3 regions of the Methylocystis sp. S23 genome follow, and region 1 is predicted to be linked to each of the others. Evidence: predicted binding sites of a transcription regulator. Region 1 holds the regulator's gene; each other region holds the start of a gene.
What was found. Region 1 encodes LexA, which represses DNA repair genes until DNA is damaged. Its sites were predicted from a motif close to TGTTCNNNNTGTGTTCNG; they were not measured.
Positions count from the first base shown of each region.

Region 2: the regulator LexA is predicted to act here: its motif matches at 2,522-2,539, upstream of recA (recombinase RecA).
Region 3: the regulator LexA is predicted to act here: its motif matches at 1,938-1,955, upstream of ACV7JP_RS11545 (YifB family Mg chelatase-like AAA ATPase).

Region 1 is NZ_CM134185.1:2,828,247-2,834,542, forward strand. It holds gene ACV7JP_RS13835 (acetyl-CoA carboxylase carboxyltransferase subunit alpha) at 1-944, shown strand, start outside; gene ACV7JP_RS13840 (L,D-transpeptidase family protein) at 1,146-2,318, shown strand; gene lexA (transcriptional repressor LexA) at 2,725-3,438, shown strand; gene ACV7JP_RS13850 (ComEC/Rec2 family competence protein) at 3,534-5,795, opposite strand; gene ACV7JP_RS13855 (hypothetical protein) at 5,898-6,110, opposite strand; gene ACV7JP_RS13860 (DUF2336 domain-containing protein) at 6,254-6,296, shown strand, end outside.
Region 2 is NZ_CM134185.1:1,702,566-1,708,861, forward strand. It holds gene ACV7JP_RS08430 (transglycosylase domain-containing protein) at 1-74, shown strand, start outside; gene ACV7JP_RS08435 (Rieske (2Fe-2S) protein) at 425-856, opposite strand; gene ACV7JP_RS08440 (BQ00720 family protein) at 1,005-1,274, opposite strand; gene ACV7JP_RS08445 (class I SAM-dependent methyltransferase) at 1,679-2,431, shown strand; gene recA (recombinase RecA) at 2,594-3,664, shown strand; gene alaS (alanine--tRNA ligase) at 4,179-6,296, shown strand, end outside.
Region 3 is NZ_CM134185.1:2,333,375-2,339,670, forward strand. It holds gene ACV7JP_RS11535 (hypothetical protein) at 99-896, shown strand; gene ACV7JP_RS11540 (lytic murein transglycosylase) at 1,062-1,853, opposite strand; gene ACV7JP_RS11545 (YifB family Mg chelatase-like AAA ATPase) at 2,022-3,560, shown strand; gene ACV7JP_RS11550 (ATP-binding protein) at 3,639-5,378, shown strand; gene ACV7JP_RS11555 (pirin family protein) at 5,333-6,211, opposite strand.

The sequences.
Region 1 (6,296 bases):
AAAAGCCCGTCGCGGAACTCGAAACCAAGGTGGAGGAGCTGCGCGCGCTGGCGGAGAAAGGCGAGGGCGTTTCGATCGGCGAGGAGCTGAGCAAGCTCGAAGCCAAGGCCGCGAAGGCGCTGGCCGATCTATATGCCGGCCTCACGCCCTGGCAGAAGATTCAGGTGGCGCGCCATCCGCAACGGCCGCATTTCTCGGATTATGTGAAGCAATTGATCGCCGAGTTCACGCCGCTCGCGGGGGATCGGCTCTTCGGCGAGGATTCCGCGATCGTCGGCGGCTTCGGCCGCTTCAAGGGCGAGCCGATCTGCATCATCGGCCAGGAGAAGGGCTCCGACACGGCGAGCCGCCTGCACCATAATTTCGGCATGGCGCGGCCCGAAGGATATCGCAAGGCGGTCCGCCTCATGGAGCTCGCCGACCGCTTCGGCCTGCCGGTCGTCTCGCTCGTCGACACGGCGGGCGCCTTTCCGGGCATCGACGCCGAGGAGCGCGGCCAGGCGGAGGCCATCGCCCGCTCGACGGACGTGTCGCTTTCGCTCGGCGTGCCGAATGTCGCGGTCGTCGTCGGCGAGGGCGGCTCCGGCGGCGCCATCGCCATCGCCGCCGCCAACAAGGTGCTGATGCTGGAGCATGCGGTCTATACGGTCGCGTCGCCCGAGGCCTCGGCCTCGATCCTGTGGCGCGATTCCGCCAAGGCGCAGGACGCCGCGACCAGCATGAAGATCACCGCGCAGGATCTTTTGAAATTCGGCATTATCGACGTGATCGTGTCGGAGCCCGCCGGCGGCGCGCATCGCGATTTGCAGGCCGCCATCGCCTCGGTCGGCGAAGCCGTCGCGAGCGAGCTCTCCCGGCTGACAAATCTCTCCCGCGACCAGCTCCGCGCCGCGCGGGCGGAGAAATTTCTCAATATGGGCCGAAAGATCGAGGCGAAGGCCTGAGGCAAAAAAGTCACACTCCGCGATTTCGGCGTCCCGCATGGCGCCAGGAACACTTTCTCGTCCCAATCTCGCGATTGTCTCTCCTTCCACGCAAAGGGCGAAACGCGTTCGCCGGTAAGAATTGAGTTACGCGACTGTGTTAGTTTTGCCACAGTAGCGTGTATGTGCGCGGGCGCCGGGGCGCAGAGGGGAGCTGAGCGCATGAAGTATCGGGTCTTGAAGCCGGTCGCGGCCATCGCCGCTCTCGCCGGGCTTTCTCTCGCCTCTTGCCAGGATAGCGGCATTTCCCAGCGCTCGCTCGCGCCCGTGCCTCCCGAGACGCTCGCCAAGATGGCGCAGGTCGGCACGACCAAGGAGGCGCCGATGCTGATCCGCGCCTATAAGAAAGAGGCGGAGTTCGAAATCTGGAAGATGAACGGGGAGGGCAAATATGTCCACCTCAAGACCTTCCCCATGTGTCGCTGGTCCGGTCAGCTCGGGCCCAAGACGCGCGAAGGCGACCGACAGGTGCCCGAGGGCTTCTACGCCATCGCGCCGGCGCAGATGAACCCCAATTCCGCTTATTATCTCTCCTTCAATGTCGGCTATCCGAACCAGCTCGACCGCGCGCTCGGGCATACGGGCGGCACCATCATGGTCCATGGGGCCTGCTCCTCGGCCGGCTGCTTTTCCATGACCGACGCGCAGATCGCGGAGATCTACGCCATCGCCCGCTCGGCCTTCAACGGCGGCCAGCGCGCGATCCAGATGCAGTCCTATCCGTTCCGGATGACGGCGGAGAATCTCGCCAAGCACCGGCTCGACCCCAATATCGGCTTCTGGAAGAATCTGAAGGAAGGAAACGATCATTTCGAGGTGACGAAGGAGGAGCCGACGGTCGCTTTCTGCGGCCGCCGCTATGTCTTCAACGCCCAGGGCGCCGGCCATATGGACCCGCTCTCCGCCTGTCCGCCCCTCAAGCACGATCCGGACCTGATCGCGAGCGTCTCCGCCAAGGCGTCCAAGGACGAGGAAAAGGTCGCCGAGCTGGCCCAGAGCGTGAAGCCGGTGCGCGTCGTCTATCAGGACGGCGGCATGCATCCGAGCTTCCTTGCGCGCGTCGCCGAAGCGAGCCGCCCCGAGGCGCTGAGCGCGCCGATGGAAATCGCGCTCGAAGAGAAGCCCGTGAAAGCGGGCGCGAAGGCCACGCAGATCGCCGCCAAGTCGCCCATCGTGACCATGGCCGCCGCCAAGGCCGCCGCGCAGTCCCGCGAGGCCGAGACGACGAGCGTCGCCCAATCCCTCGCGCCCGACGAGCGCCGCGAAATGTCTGCGCTGGCCTCGGACGACAGCCCGACGGCGTCGATCAAGAAAGCGCTCGGGACGAAGAAATAGCCGCGCGCGCAAAAGCCACATTTGGGCGCCGCCGCTTTCGGAAGGAAGGCGGCGGCGTTTCCTTATCGGGCGCTCGCAAAAGCCGCGCGCGGACGGCGCCGCGGAGCGGCTGCAATATATTTCGGCCGGGCACGCTATCCTTTCGGTCGAAAAGAATTTCGTCATCCAGGAATATATGCGGGCGACGCTCGGCAGCCGCCATGTCATCGAGCCGCATAATGTCAGCGCCTCCCGCCTCGAGCTGAAGCGGCCAGCGACGCCGCCGGACGCGCGCGGGCGCCGACCTGCCGCGATCATACAGCTTCTATTAACCCCACCCGCGATAAAGCTTGCGGAACGCACAGCGAACGCTTATAGATGTTCATGATTTGTTTGTAGCGGAGCGCGGTGTGGCCGGGGGCGGATCATGTTGACGAAGAAGCAGAGCGATCTGCTGCGTTTCATTCACGAAAGGCTCAAGGAATCAGGCGTTCCGCCGTCCTTCGACGAGATGAAGGACGCGCTCGACCTGCGTTCCAAATCCGGCATTCACCGTCTGATTCTCGCGCTCGAGGAGCGGGGCTTCATTCGCCGGCTGCCGAATCGCGCGCGGGCGCTGGAGGTGCTGCGCCTGCCGGAATCGGCGACGCCGCGCGGCGGCGGCGGTCCGCGCGGCGGCAAATTCGCGCCTTCGGTCATCCAGGGAAATCTCGGCCGCGTCCGGCCGCTGCATGAGCGCGGCGAGGAAGAGTCGAGCCAGCAGGTCGCGATTCCCGTCATGGGGCGGATCGCCGCCGGCACGCCCATCTCCGCCATCCAGACGCGCAGCCACACGATCAGCCTGCCGCCGGAGATGCTTTCCACGGGCGAGCATTTCGCTCTGGAGGTGCGCGGCGATTCGATGATCGAGGCGGGAATTCTCGACGGCGACACCGTCGTCATCAAGAAGCAGGATTACGCCGATACGGGCGATATCGTCGTGGCCCTGATCGAGGATGAGGAGGCGACGCTGAAGCGGCTGCGCAAGCGCGGCGCCTCGATTGCGCTCGAAGCGGCGAATCCCGCCTATGAGACCCGCATCTTCGGCCCCGACAAGGTGCGCATTCAGGGCAAGCTGGTGAGCCTTCTGCGGAAATATTGAGCGGGCGCAGGCTTCTGATGAATGGCGCGGCCGGGGCGGTCTTCGGCCTTAACGGGGCCGGCCGGCGCGGATTGCGGCGGCGATGGCCGCGACGCTCACTCCAATGGTTCGGACAGTTCGGCGCCTTCCGTTTCGTCCTCCTCCGGCGCCGGCGCGCGCTTCGCGTTGTGGATCGGCCGCGGCGACCAGGGACGGTCCTCGTTGACGCCCCGCGACGTCGTCCAGGCGACATTCCCGTCCTTCTCCAGCCGCAGCGAGACGGCGCCGGTCTCCGCGAGCTTGCGCCGATCGATGACGATCGGCGCGGCGCAGCCGTCCGGCGCGCGCAGCGGCGTGACGAGGATCGAAGCGCGCGCGCAATCTTCGAAAAGGGCCGCGCGGCTCGTGACGAGCGCGACGACGCGGCCGTCGGCTGCGCGGCCGACGCAGCCTGCGTCGTCGCATGAGACGCCGCCTTTGGCGTCCGCCGCCGCGCGGGCGTCGGCGTCGGCGCGCAGCCATTGTTCGGTCGCGAAGGCGCTCGGCTTCTTGCCGAGCAGCGTGAGTTCTCCGGAAGGCAGGCGCAGCGCGGCGGCGTCTCCCGTAGCCGGCACGGCGATGTCGAAGCCCGCGCCCTTCGTCGCGCCCATGAGGCCGATCAGCGCGAGCGGCAGCGCCGTCGCGCGCAGCGTCCAGGTCCGCCACAACGCCATGGAGAGCACGGCGAGGGCGAGAAACAGGATGGCCCAGGGCGCGAAGGCGCGCACGTGAAGGCTTGCGCCAGGCGCGGCGGCGATCAGCCCCGCGAGCCAGGTCACGAGATGGATGCCCATCTCGAGATAACGCCAGATGAAGCCGTCGAGCCCGAAGGGATAGAGCGCCGCGCCGATCAGCGCGCAGGGCACGGCGAAGAATTCGATGACGGCGAGGGTGAGCGGATTGCCGATCAGCACATAGGGGCTGATTTCGTGAAAGTCGTTCGCCATGAAGGCGGCGGTGGCGGAGGTCGCGCACAGCGTCGCCGCCAATGCGGCGCCCGGGCCGTGCAGCATGCGCTCAACAAGCTCCTCGCGCCATTCGGACATGCGGCTGGAGAGGCCGGGGGCGGACGCTTGCGCGCGGCTCCCCGAGAGATAGTCGCCGCGCCATTCATAGACCGCGATGAGCGCCGCGACCGCCGCGAAGGAAAGCTGGAAGCTCGCGCCGAGAATCGCCTCCGGCTCGAAGGCGATGACGAAGAAGGCCGCGAGCGCGAGATTGCGCATTGAGAGCGATGGCCGGTCGAACAGCGCGGCGGCGAGCATGATGACCGTCATGACCAGCGCGCGCTCCGTGCCGACGCGCGAGCCCGTGCCGATGTCATAGAGGACGGCGCCGACGATCGCGAGCGCCGCCGCCCATTTCCTGATGGGGTAGTTCAGGGCGAGCGTCTCCGACGTCGCCAGAAGCCGCCGGAAGCCGACGAAGAAGATGCCGGCGACGAGCGTCATCTGCATGCCGGAAATGGTGACGATGTGGAAAATGCCGGCGCGGCGGATGAGGTCTCTCGCGCTTTCGGAAAGATAATCGCGCTTGCCGGTCACCATGGCGGCGGCGATCGCGCCGGCGTCGCCGCCAATGGTTTTGTAGACGCGCGACGCGAGGGCGTTCCGCACGCGGTCGACGGCGGCGAAAAAACGCAGCGACAAAGGCGGCGGGTCCGGCGGGGGCATCGTTTCGACGCGCCCGAGCGCGTTGCCGACGCCGCCGAGCCTTGCAAAATAGGCGTCGCGCGCAAAATCATAGCCGCCAGGCAGCGCCGCGCGCGCCGGCGGCGTCAGCCGCGCCTTCAGGGCGATGAAATCCCCCGCCGCGAAGCCCGGCTCGCCGCGAGTCGTAAGCCGCACGCGCGCCGGCATGGCGCCGCCAGGCAGGCCTTCCGCGCTCGCCACCCGCAGGATGAAACGCGCGCCCGCGGGACGCAGATCGATCTCCTCGACGAAGCCGGTCAGCTCGGCGATCGCGATGCGCGGCACGATGGGCGCGGCGACGCGCGCCGCGCGCCAGGCGCCGGCGGCGAAGCCCGCGGCGACGAAAGCGAGCGCGAGAAACAGCGCGTGGGCGCGCGCATTGCGTCTCGTTGCGAAGGCGAGCAGGGCGGCCAGGGCGAGCGCGCCGAAGCAAAGCGGCAGGGGCGGCTCGCGCTCCGCCGCGAAATAAAGGACGACCCCGCCGCCGGCCGCGACCGCGCGCCAAAGAAAGGGCCGGCGAAGTTCGGTTTCCCGCGCATATGCGTCGCGCAGAGAGGCCGAGAGCCTCCGCAAGCGCGGCGCGAGCGATAAAGCGAGCGCGCCGCCCCCGCCTTCGTCATGCTCGGCCACGCGCGTCGCGTCGCTCACCTCAAAGCCTCAAGGAAATGACCTCGGCAAAGATTAATGCGGAAGAAGGGCGCGCGCCACCGCTACGGTCGAGCCTCGAAGAATGTGAGGCGGGCGAGGGGCTTAAGCCCGCGCGCGGCTCTTGCGCTTCTTGCCGCCGCGCGGACCGTCGCCCGCGCCATGATCGGGCGAGAGCGTCCCGCGCGCGTCCTGCGAGTCGTCTATCCGCGCGTAGCGCACGCCAAGGAAGAAAAGAATCTGCGCGTCGCCCGCCGGCGGCCCGCTTTTTTCGCGGGCGCTTTTCCCGCGCATTCGGAAGGCGACGACCTCCCCCATTTTCGACCTCTCCGCACCGCTGCGGCCAAAAGTGAATCGACCGTTACCGGGATTAGGGGCCGGCGAGGGTTAATGTTCCGTCAACGTCCCGATGCTAAATTACAAGCCATGATCGCGTAAGCATTTGAGTGAGTGGCGGGTCAATGCAATCAGAGAAGAGTCCGCGGCGAATCGTCGACGCCTCGC
Region 2 (6,296 bases), 1.1 Mb from region 1:
CGCCGACCCCGCGCGGCCGCCGTCCGGCGGCGCGGGAGAAGAATATTTTCGAGCAGCTCTTCGGAGGCGGATAAGAGACGCTTGCGCGCCCGTCATTGCGAGCGCGGCGAAGCAATCCAGGGGCCGTGATGCGGCTATGGATTGCCTCGCTGCGCGCCCAATGACGGCGATCGGCCGGCGATTCTCCGCCGGCTCCGACCAGGAGCATGGCCGCCCTCCGTCATTGCGAGGAGGCGAAGCCGACGAAGCAATCCAGAGCCGTAATGACGCCCTGGATTGCTTCGCTTCGCTCGCAATGACGGAGGCGGCTATAACGGCGATTTTCCCCGGCTCAGGCTTGGCGGCCTGCGACGAAGCGATCCAGGAGCGGCTCCGGATTGCTCGGCCTGCGGTCGGGGAAAGGGGTGAGAGCGCGACGGGCCGGTCAGTCCGACGTGATCATGACCGGCGGCATCTCGTCATTTTCCTCACGATCGAGCCCGTCCTCCTCGGCGAGCTCGACGCCCGTGATGCAGACGTCCTCGCCGTCGATGACGCATTCGATCTTTTCGAGCGCCGCGCCCGCGCATGGGCCGTCATAGCATTTGCCCGTGGTCAGCTCGAACAGCGCGCCATGCTTGCCGCAGATGATCGCGCGGTGCCCCTGGTCGAGGAAGTGGCCGGGCTGAAAGTCGATCCGCGCCCCCTGATGCGGGCAGCGATTGACATAGGCGTAGTAGGTCTTGCCCTGCCGCAGGACGAAGATCGGAAAGGGCGCGGACTTGTCGCCGTCGCGGCGCGCGAGGACGAAGCCGACGGCGCCGCGCTTGGCGACGTCGTTTACGTGACAGACTGCGTAGATTTCGGTTGTGGGCATGAACGCCTCCATGGCGGGGCGCGCGCCCCTTTTTTCCAGGGAAGCAAAATCCCTGCCTTTGGGGATGGCGGCGGGAAGAACGGAAATCTACCGCTGAAAAGAAGATCGGCGCCCTCCGGCTCCCCGCAGGCCGAATCGGCGCGTGACGTCAATGCAGGCTGACCATCGTCAGATCGTTTTCGCGGGCGTTGCCGATCGCGCCTTCTTCCGAATCGGCGAGCACGATGGGCGCGCCGTCCGCGCCGATCAGCGCGAAAATGGTCAGGCCGGGCTGAATTTGCGGCGCCTGCGGGTAAAGGCGGTTCACGTCTTCCGACCGCATGGCCTTCACATAGGCGATCATGCCGTCGCCCAGATTGGCGAACTGCTCCGGCGTCAGCAAGGGCGCCTTGCGTTCGATTGCTATCTTAGCGTCCATTCGCTCCTCCTCGGCGTCCGTTGCGACCCGCCCGTCGACGCCTGCCGCGCAGCGCGTCTTGGGGTTAGATGTGTGTCGCTTTTGAGGGGTTTTAAAGAGGCCGGCGCGGCCAATTCTGCGGTCGCGCTCCGGCTTTCCCTCAAGGAAAGGCGCCGCGCGGAGAAGCCGCCGGCGCTGCGGGGGTCGCGGGAGGGGAAAGGCGGAGCGGAGCCGCTTCGGGGCGCCCCTTGCGTGAGAGGCGGGCGCCCGCCGGCCGCGCGAGTCGCGAAGCCGCGCCTGAAGGGGATTGGCGCGGCCGCGGCGATCACGCTTCGACGAGGCGATTCCGTCGGGCCGCCGCGTGATCTATGCTTCGCGCGCCGGCGTTAGGGGGCGCCTCTTTCCTCCCCCAAGGGGAAAATGCCTTGGATCCCTGCCAGACGCTCCTTTTCGGCGCGGACGCGGAAGGCTATCGCGCCTTCCGGCCGCAATATCCGCGAGCGCTCTTCGAATGGCTGGCGAGCGTCGCGCCGTCGCGCGCGCTCGCCTGGGATTGCGGGACGGGAAGCGGGCAGGCGGCGCAGGGCCTCGCCGCGCATTTCGCGCGCGTCGTCGCGACGGACCCCGACCCCCGCCAGCTCGCAATGGCCCCGCGGCGCGGCAATATCGACTACCGCCTCGCCGCCGCCGAAGCCGATCTTAGGCTCGCGGGCCAGGTTGATCTCGTCGCCTGCGCCTGCTCGGTCCACTGGTTCGACCTGCCGCGCTTCTATGAGCGCGCGCGCGAGGCGCTGAAGCCGGACGGCGTCATCGCCGTATGGACCTATGACTGGCCCTGGGCCGGGGTCCGCCCGCTCGACGACGTGCTGGAGCGGCTGAAGACCGACATTCTGGGTCCGTTCTGGGGCGACAACGCCCGCTATTATTTCAGCGGTTATGAAGAACTGCCTTTCCCCTTCGCCGAGCGCGAGGCGCCGGTCTTTCCCGCCGAGATCGCCGGCTCCTGCGGCGAGCTGCTGAAATTTCTGAGCACATGGTCGGCGGTGAAGAAATATCGCGAGCGCCACGGCCGCGACCCGCTGAAGGCGATGGAGGCGGATTTCGTCGCGGCATGGGAAAAGAGGCCGCCGGCTCTGCCGGTGTCGGTTCCGCTGCATATGAGATGCGGAAGCCGGTGACGCCGCCGCCGGCGCTCCGCCGGCCGTTCAGGCTCTCAGGGGGATCGGCCTCCTCACCTTGCCGAAAGAACGGAAAAAGAACTTGGCATTGAGAACAAATCATGCACAATGGGGGAGCCGTTGCCCCAGCCCTTGAAATCGTGCCAGAAGGGATTTTCAGCCGTGAGCCAAGCCAATCTCCGCCTCGTGGAAGGATCGTCCGTGGACAAGACCAAGGCGCTGGACGCCGCCCTGTCGCAGATCGAACGCGCCTTCGGCAAGGGCTCGATCATGCGGCTCGGCAAGAATCAAAAGGCCGTCGAGATCGAGACCATTTCGACCGGCTCGCTCGGCCTGGACATCGCGCTGGGCGTCGGCGGCCTGCCGCGCGGCCGAATCGTCGAGATTTACGGGCCCGAATCCTCGGGCAAGACCACGCTGACGCTCCATGTCATCGCGGAAGCGCAGAAGGCGGGTGGCGTCTGCGCCTTCGTCGACGCCGAACATGCGCTCGATCCGGTCTATGCCCGCAAGCTCGGGGTCAATCTGGACGAGTTGTTGATTTCCCAGCCCGACACGGGCGAGCAAGCGCTCGAAATCACCGATACGCTGGTGCGCTCCGGCGCGGTGGACGTTCTCGTCGTCGATTCGGTGGCGGCGCTGACGCCCCGCGCCGAGATCGAGGGCGAGATGGGCGAGGTGCAGCCGGGCCTGCAGGCGCGCCTGATGAGCCAGGCGCTGCGCAAGCTCACCGCCTCCATCTCGCGCTCCAACACGCTCGTCATCTTCATCAACCAGATTCGCATGAAGATCGGGGTGATGTACGGCTCGCCGGAGACGACCACGGGCGGCAATGCGCTGAAATTCTACGCCTCGGTCCGTCTCGACATCCGCCGCGTCGGCGCGATCAAGGAGCGCGACGAGACGATCGGCAACCAGACCCGCGTCAAGGTGGTCAAGAACAAGGTCGCTCCGCCCTTCAAGCAGGTCGAGTTCGACATCATGTATGGCGAGGGCGTCTCCAAGGTCGGCGAGCTGATCGATCTCGGCGTGAAGGCCGGCGTCGTCGAGAAGTCCGGCGCCTGGTTCTCCTATGACAGCCAGCGCCTCGGTCAGGGCCGCGAAAACGCCAAGGCCTTTCTGCGCCAGAATCCCGACGCCGCCGCCCGCATCGAGCTGGCGATCCGCGAGAACGCCGGTCTGATCGCCGAGAAGATTCTCGACGCCGGCGGGGATGGCGACGGGGACGAGTGAGGGGCGTTCCGGGGGCCCAAATCAGCGGGCGTTCATCCCGAGGCGCGATCTTCGGCCCTTCAGTTCGTTGCCTCCGAGGGCGGCCTCGTCCTTCGAGACGCGAGCTTCGCTCACTCCTTAGAATGGGGCAAATGGAGCGCGCTGCGTTCAGGCGGAACGCCTAACGCAGATAAGCAACCGATTCTAAAGGTTTAGATCGCGCTTTCCGCGAAAGGCCGGTTTCCGCTTTTTCGTAAGCCGCGTTAACTGTTTGGCGCAGAAAAAGAAGCCTCTCATGCCGAGGAGAGCCCGCATGGCGGGCGTCTTGAAGCGCGAGGGGCGCCGACACGACTTCGTCCGCATTCTTAAAGCCCGGTCTTCGGGCCTTTTTCATTGCCGAATTGGCTGCGGACTGGCATATCGCGCGCAACCGACGGCGTTTCCGGGTCGAACCCGCGGCGCCTGCTTACGCCCGGCGACCCCTTTCACCATATGATCGGTCAATGATCCCGATCACGCCTCAGAGAGACGCAAAATGAGCAGCGTCAACCAGATACGCTCCGCCTTCCTCGATTATTTCGTGCGCAACGGCCACGAGAAGGTCGCGTCCTCTTCGCTTGTCCCGCATAACGACCCGACCCTCATGTTCACGAATGCGGGCATGGTGCAGTTCAAAAACGTCTTCACCGGCGTCGAGAAGCGCCATCAGGCGCGCGCCGCCTCCGCGCAGAAATGCGTGCGCGCCGGCGGCAAGCACAATGACCTCGACAATGTCGGCTACACCGCCCGCCACCACACCTTCTTTGAAATGCTCGGGAACTTCTCCTTCGGCGACTATTTCAAGGAAGGCGCGATCGAGCTCGCCTGGGGCCTGATCGCCAAGGAGTTCCAGCTCCCCGTCGACCGGCTTCTCGTCACCGTCTATCACGACGACGACGAAGCCTTCGATCTGTGGAAGAAGATCGCCGGCTTCCATGACAGCCGCATCATCCGCATCGCGAGTTCCGACAATTTCTGGAGCATGGGCGACACCGGCCCCTGCGGACCCTGTTCCGAAATCTTCTATGATCAGGGCGAGGCGCTCGCGGGCGGCCCGCCCGGCAGCCCGGACGAGAATGGCGACCGTTTCCTGGAATTCTGGAATCTCGTCTTCATGCAATATGAACAGGCGGCCCCGGGGCGGCGCGCGCCTCTGCCGCGCCCGTCGATCGACACCGGCATGGGCCTCGAGCGCATCGCCGCGCTGATGCAGGGCGTGACCTCCAATTACGACATCGACCTTTTCCGCGCGCTCACGAGCGCTGTGGCCGATCTTACCGGCGCGCCCTATGCCGGCCCGCAGGCGGCGAGCCATCGCGTCATCGCCGATCATCTGCGCGCCTCGTCCTTCCTCGTCGCCGACGGCGTCACGCCTTCCAACGAGGGACGCGGCTATGTGCTGCGCCGCATCATGCGCCGCGCCATGCGCCACGCCCAGATCCTCGGCGCGCGGGAGCCGCTGATGTGGCGCCTCGCGCCGACCCTCGTCGCCGAAATGGGCCAGGCCTATCCCGAGCTGGCGCGCGCCCAGGCGCTCATCGTCGATACGCTGAAGACGGAGGAAACCCGCTTCCGCGCCACGCTTGCGCGCGGCCTCGCCATTCTCGACGAGGAGACCGCGGGGCTGGGCCGGGGCGCCAAATTCTCCGGCGAAACGGCTTTCAAGCTCTACGACACCTACGGCTTTCCGCTGGATCTCACCGAGGACGCCCTGCGCCCGCGCGGCATCGTCGTCGACAAGGAGGCGTTCGACGCGGCGATGGCGCGCCAGCGCGCCGAAGCCCGCAAGGCCTGGGCCGGCTCGGGCGAAACCGCCACGGAGACGCTGTGGTTCGCGCTGAAGGAGCGGCTGGGCGCGACGGAGTTTCTGGGCTATGACGCCGAAAAGAGCGAAGGCGTCGTCACCGCCCTTGTCCATGACGGCGCCGAGGCCTTCATCCTCAAGCCGGGCCAGCGCGGCGCGATCATCCTCAACCAGACGCCCTTTTATGGCGAATCCGGCGGCCAGGTCGGCGATGTCGGCGTCATCCGCGGCCGAGGCGCGCGCTTCAGGGTCGAAAACACGCTCAAAAAGCTCGGCGACCTCATTGTCCATGAAGGCGTCGTCGAGGAAGGCGAGATCACGCCGGGCCTCGCGCTGGAGCTCGAGGTCGATCACGAACGCCGCAAGGCCGCGCGCGCCAACCACTCCGCGACCCATATTCTGCATGAAGCGCTTCGTCAGGTGCTCGGCGAGCATGTGGCGCAGAAGGGCTCGCTCGTGGCGCCGGAACGTCTGCGCTTCGACTTCACCCATCCGAAGCCGCTCACGCCTGAGGAGCTGACGCGGGTCGAGAGGCTCGCCAATGAGATCGTGCAGGACAATGCGCCGGTCGACACGCGCGTCATGGCGCAGGAGGAGGCGATCGAGTCCGGCGCCCGCGCGCTGTTCGGCGAAAAATATGGCGACGAGGTTCGCGTCGTCTCCATGGGCCGGCCCGATCCGGGCGCCCGCCACCCCTTCTCCGTCGAGCTGTGCGGCGGCACCCATGTCTCGCGCACGGGCGACATCGGGCTGATCGCGATCGTCTCCGAAGGCGCCGTGGCCTCGGGGGTGCGCCGCATCGAGGCGCGC
Region 3 (6,296 bases), 490 kb from region 1:
GTCGCCCGACCCTCCGGGAGCGGTGGGGAATTGCGCGGCGCAAGCGAGAAATTCCTGAGCGTCGCGTGTCCTTGCCGCACGGAGACCAGGAGGAGAAGATGAGTGACGACGCCTCGACTTCGTTTCACACAATCATGAAGCCGCTGAAGCTTCTTGCCGCCGCGGGCTGCCTCGCCTTCGCGGCTTTTTCGGCTGCGCCCGCGCAGGCGCATGGCCGGCTCGGCGCCGCCGAAGGCCGCTGCCGCCTCTTCATCGGGCCGGACATCATGAACTTCACGGGCTATCTGCCCGAGGCCTCGAAGAATGAGTTCTGCGAGGACATTCCCTCCACCGGCCCCATGATCATGGTGCTCGACGCGGAGCAGGACGAGCTTCGCGACATGAAGATCGAGCTCCGCATCGTCAAGGATGTGGGCGGCGAGGACAAGGAGAACGAAAATCTCGAGGCGGTGACGGTGGCCTATCAGCCGCCCAAGAGCTATCCGACCGGAACGGTGAATTTCGAGCACACCTTCAAGGAAGGCGGCTATTTCGTCGGCATCGTGACCGTGACGGGCGATCACGGCGAGCGCTGGGTGTCGCGCTTTCCCTTCTCGGTCGACCGCACCTTCATGCGCGATCTGCCGGTCTATGTGACCCTGGGCCTCGGCGTCGTCGCGGCCTTCCTCATCTATCTCGTGCATCGCCGGCGCAACCCGCCGCCGCAGACCACGACGGCCGCGACGGCCTTCAAGACCCCGCCGACGCCGCCGGACGCCGAAGCGGAAGATGTCGGGCCGCCGCCGGCCGAGACGGGCGAGGCGAGCGCTTCCGAGGGGGCGAAGGAAGAAGATTCCGCGTCCAAGCCGGGCGACGATCACGACGACGCCGACAAATACAAGACCGCCGCCGAATAGGGCCTTCCCCGTCCGGCGGGCGATCAGACCGCCGGCGACGCCGCGCCCCTCGCGCCAAACGGCTATGCCTCATCCGCGAGCGAAGCTCGCGTCTCGAAGGACGAGGCCCGCTTTGGAGATTTGCCGGCGCGAGCTCGGCCGCCGCCCGGGGCGGCGGCCTCTTGCTTATTCGCCACCGTCGATCTGCCGGCCGATGATGGCGATGGCGCGCTCATAGACGGAGGCCGCGTTCCAGGCCTGGATCGCCGCGAAATTGGGCTCGCCCGGCTGATAGCCCGCGCCCGCCTGCCAGCCATGGGCGTGCAGGAAGTTGGCCGTGGACATGAGCGCCGCCTGGGCGTTATCGAGATTGCCGACGCCATATTGCAGAATGTTTTTCGGGAGGAACTGCGTCTGCCCGATCTCGCCATGCATGGAGCCCCGCGCATTGGGCGACAGCCGGCCATGGTCGATCAATTGCAGCGCGGCGTAGAGCTGGTCGCTGAAATATTCCGACCGGCGGCAATCATAGGCGAGCGTCGCCACGGCCGAGAGCGCGTGCTGATTGCCGTGAACGGCGCCGAAGCCGGTTTCCATGCCCCAGATGGCGAGGAGCGGCCCCGGCGGCACGCCGTAGCGGCTCTCGATCGACTGGAAGAGGCCGGCCATCGACCGCTTGAGCTGGCGCCCCTTGGCGACGATGGCGGAGGCGCCGCGCTTCTGCATGAAGCCCTCGAGCGACAAGTGGAAGCTCTTCTGCCCGCGATCGGCGCCGATCGTGGCCGAGTTGTAATGCGTGTTCAGCAGCGCGTCGACGCCCGCCGAGCCGACGCGCCCGCGCGCTTCCTCGGCGAATTCCTGCTTCCAGGCCTCGAATCCGCCGGCCCCGTTGCCGCAGCGCGCGGCTTGGGCCGGCGCGGCGCCGGCAAGCGCCGCAACAATAAGCGCCGCCGCGCCGGCGACTGGGAATTTCTGCATCGGCTGCTCCTGGGGTTTTTCCGAGACGCCGCGAGCCTAACCAATTTTGATCCGGCGGCAAACGCCGCCCGGGCGAAGGCGGCGTGTTCGTATGTTGTTCTTGCGCGCGCCGCGCCTCGATATTACCATGGCTCCGTTTCAGCTGGCGACGTTTTGGAGCGTAAACCTATGGCGGTTCGGGTGGCGACGGTCGCTTTCGAAGGCGTGGACGCGCGGCCCGTCGACGTTCAGGTCCAGATTTCCCCGGGATCGGTCGTCTTCAACGTGGTGGGGCTGGGAGACAAGGCCGTCGCCGAATCGCGGGAGCGCGTGCGCGCGGCCCTCATCGCCTCCGGCCTCGCGCTGCCGGCCAAGCGCATCACCGTCAATCTCGCGCCCGCCGACATGCCCAAGGAGGGCAGTCATTACGACCTTCCCATCGCGCTCGGCGTGATGGCGGCGATCGGGGCCATCCCCTCGGACGCGCTGGAGGGATTTGTGGCGCTCGGCGAGCTTGCGCTCGACGGGACGCTGACGCCCGTGACCGGCGCCTTGCCCGCCGCCATGGCGGCGAACGCCCGCGGGCAGGGGCTCATCTGCCCCAGGGAATGCGGACCCGAGGCGGCCTGGGCCTCGCGCGAGATGGAGGTGCTGGCGCCGCGCTCGCTCATCCAGCTCGTCAACCACATCAAGGGAACCCAGGCTCTGGCGCGGCCCGAGCCGGCGGTGCGGGCGCCGGCGGCGGATTTGCCGGACCTCGCCGACATTAAGGGGCAGGAGAGCGCCAAGCGCGCGCTGGAGATCGCGGCGGCGGGCGGCCATAATCTGCTGATGAGCGGGCCGCCCGGCGCCGGCAAGTCCATGCTCGCCGCGCGGCTCCCCTCCATCTTGCCGCCTTTGACGCCGCGCGAGCTGCTGGAAGTCTCCATGATCCATTCGGTCGCCGGCCAGATCGCGGGCGGCGCGCTCACCAACCGGCGGCCCTTCCGCGCCCCGCACCATTCCGCCTCCATGGCGGCGCTCGTCGGCGGCGGGACCCACGCCAGGCCCGGGGAGATCTCGCTCGCCCATAACGGCGTGCTGTTTCTCGACGAGCTGCCGGAGTTTCAGCCGCAGGTTCTGGACAGCCTGCGCCAGCCGCTCGAAACCGGGGAGGTCGCCGTCTCGCGCGCCAATCACCGGGCCGTCTATCCGGCGCGCTTCCAGCTCGTCGCGGCGATGAACCCATGCCGCTGCGGCCACGCCCTCGATCCGGGCTTCGCCTGCCGCCGCCAGCCCAATGAGCGCTGCGCCGCGCAATATCAGGCGCGGCTCTCCGGCCCGCTGCTCGACCGTTTCGATCTGCAGATCGAGGTTCCGGCCGTCACCGCCGCCGACCTGGTCTTGCCGCCGCCCGCCGAGGGCTCGCGCGAGGTCGCGGCCCGGGTCGCCCGCGCCCGCGCCCTGCAGCGCGCCCGCTATGAGTCCCTGGAGCTTCCGGGCGTCGCCGCCAACGCCGCCGCGCCGGCCTCGGTCATCGAGCGCGTGGCGCGGCTCGACGGGCCGGGGACCGCGCTCATCCGCGAGGCCTCGGACCGGTTCGCGCTCAGCGCGCGCGGCTTCCACCGTGTATTGAAGCTCGCCCGCACCATCGCCGATCTGGACGGCGCGGAGGAGATATCGCGCCCGCATCTCGCCGAGGCGCTCTCCTATCGCGCCGGGCTTTCGGCGGGGCGCGCGGCCGCGTGAGGCTCGCTGCGGGGAAAGCTTTATCAATCGGCCTGGGGCATGATTCGTGCGCGAGGAGCCTGCGGGGGAGCCTGATCGATGAGCGCTTGGGAAATCACCCTCATTGCCGCGCAGCTTGTCGTCCTGCTGCTGGCGGCGTCGATCTTCTTCGCCCTGCACAAGGGACGGCGCGGCGCGGCCGAGACGGAGCTGGAGCGCCTGCGCGACGAAATCTGGGAGCTGCGGGCGGCGGCCGACGCGCGCGACAAGGCGGAGGCGGCGAGCCTCGCCAAGTCGCGCTTCCTCGCGACGGTCAGCCACGAGATTCGCACGCCGCTCAACGGCGTCATGGGCCTCGCGCAGCTTCTCGCCATGACGCGGCTCGACGCCGAGCAGGCGAGCTATGTCGAGGCCATCAACGATTCGAGCCGCTCGCTCGCGCAGCTCATCGACGACATTCTCGACTTCTCCAAGATCGAGGCCGGCAAGCTCGAATTGCGGCGCGAGACCTTCGCGCTCGCGCCGCTCGTCGAGGGCGTCGTCGAATTGCTGGCGCCGCGCGCCTTCGCCAAGGGATTGGAGATCGCCAGCTTCATCGCGTCCGACGCTCGCGGCGAGATCGAAAGCGATCCCTCGCGGCTGCGGCAGGCGCTCGTCAATCTCCTGGGCAACGCAATCAATTTCACCGAAAGCGGCGGCGTGGGCCTGCGGGTCTTCCGGAACGCGGGCGCCCTGCGTTTCGAGGTGCGCGACACCGGTCCCGGCGTGCCGCCCGCCGCGCGCGACGCGATCTTCGAGGAATTCGAGCAGGGCGACGCCTCGGCGACGCGCCGCCATGGCGGCACCGGCCTCGGCCTCGCCATTTCGCGCCGTCTCGTCTCGCTCATGGGCGGCGCCCTGACCCTGGCCGAGACATCGGAAAAAGGTTCGACATTCGCCTTCACTTTGCCGGCGCCGCCGGCGCCGGACGCATCGGCGCGCCCGCTTGCCGGCGCGACCGTCCTCGTCGTCGGCGCGAGCCGCTTCGAGGCGCCCTATCTCGCCGAAGGCCTGCGCGCGGCGGGCGCCGAGGCGGCCGTCGCCGGGAATGAAGCGGACGCAATCGCGCGCCTCGGGCGGGATGGCGCGCTTGACGCCCTCATCGTCGATTGCGCGCTTGGCGAGCGGATCACCGCGCGGCTGGCGGCGGCGGCGCGGGCGGCGGGCCTGCGGCGGCTCTTCCTGCTGTTCTCGCCACTGGAGCGGCGCGCCTTCGGCGAGGCCGCGATGCGGGACTTCGACGGATGGCTGGTGAAGCCCGTGCGCGGCGCCTCCCTCGTCGCGCGGCTGTCGCAGGAGCGCGCGGACGCGCCGAAGCCCCTCCCGGCGGAGCCGGCGCGCGCGCTGGCGGGACTGAGGGCGCTCGTGGCCGAGGACAATGACGTCAACGCCCTCATTCTCACGCGCCATCTCGGCAAGCTCGGCGCCGACGCCGCCCGCGCCCGCAACGGCGCCGAGGCGGTCGCGATGGCGGCGGCGCAGGCCTATGACGTCATCGTGATGGACCTTTTCATGCCCGAGCTCGACGGGCGGGCGGCGACGCGCAGCATAAGAGAGGCCGAGGCGCAAGCGCGAACGCCCCGAACGCCCATTCTCGCCTTGACCGCGAGCGCGCAGGAGGAGGACGAACGCGCGGCGCGCGCGGCGGGCGTGGACGCCTTTCTGACGAAGCCCGTCGATTTCGCCGACCTCGCCGCCGCGATCGAGGAGCTGCGTCTCGCGCCGCGCGCGATCGAGCGGCGCGGCGCCGCGACTCAGGCGCCGGCCGGCGCGATGGTCCCGAAGCGGCCGGAGCGATAATCCTCGAAAGCCTGTTTCAGCTCCGCCGCATCGTTCATCACGAACGGCCCTTCCTGCGCGACAGGCTCGTCAATGGGCTCTCCGCTCAGGAGCAGCAGCTTCGCGTCGCCCTGCGCGGTGAAAATAACGTCGCCGCCATGGCGCTCGAAGACGATCGTTTCGCCGGACCGCGCATGGCCCTCGCCATTGACGACGACCGGCCCGTCGAGAACGGCCACGACGAGATTATGTCCCTCGGGCAGATCGAAGGCGGCCGTCTTGCCCGCGTCGATGCGCACGTCCCAGATATTCATGGGCGTTGCGGTCCGCGCCGGGCCCATGGCGCCGGCGAATTCTCCGGCGATCACCCGCACGAGCCCGCCGTCATTGCGCAGTTCGACGCGGGGAATGGCGTCGTCGAGCAGCGTCTGGTAGCGGGGCGCCGTCATCTTCAGCCGCGCCGGCAGATTGACCCAGAGCTGCGCGATCTCCAGCCGTCCGCCGCGCTTCGCGAAGGCGTCGGAATGGCGCTCCTCATGCAGCACGCCGGCGCCCGCCGTCATCCACTGCACGTCGCCGGGGCCGATGATTCCGCCCGCGCCGGTCGAATCGCGATGCGCCACTTCTCCGTCATAGACGATGGTGACGGTCTCGAAGCCGCGATGCGGATGCTGGCCGACGCCGCGCCCATGGTCGGATGGCGGAAAATCGACAGGCCCGGCATGATCCAGGAGGATGAAGGGGCTCACGCTCTCGCCGCGCCCGGCGTAGGAAAAAAGGCTGCGCACGGGGAATCCGTCGCCCACCCAATGCACGGTTTCCGGCGCGGGATAGACGCCGAGGATCTTTCTCATGACGGCGCCCTCCTTGGCGCAACTTCGTTCAACCTTATCTGTGGCCCTTTGCGCCTCGTTCAATCAGCGGGCGGCCGTCTCGCCT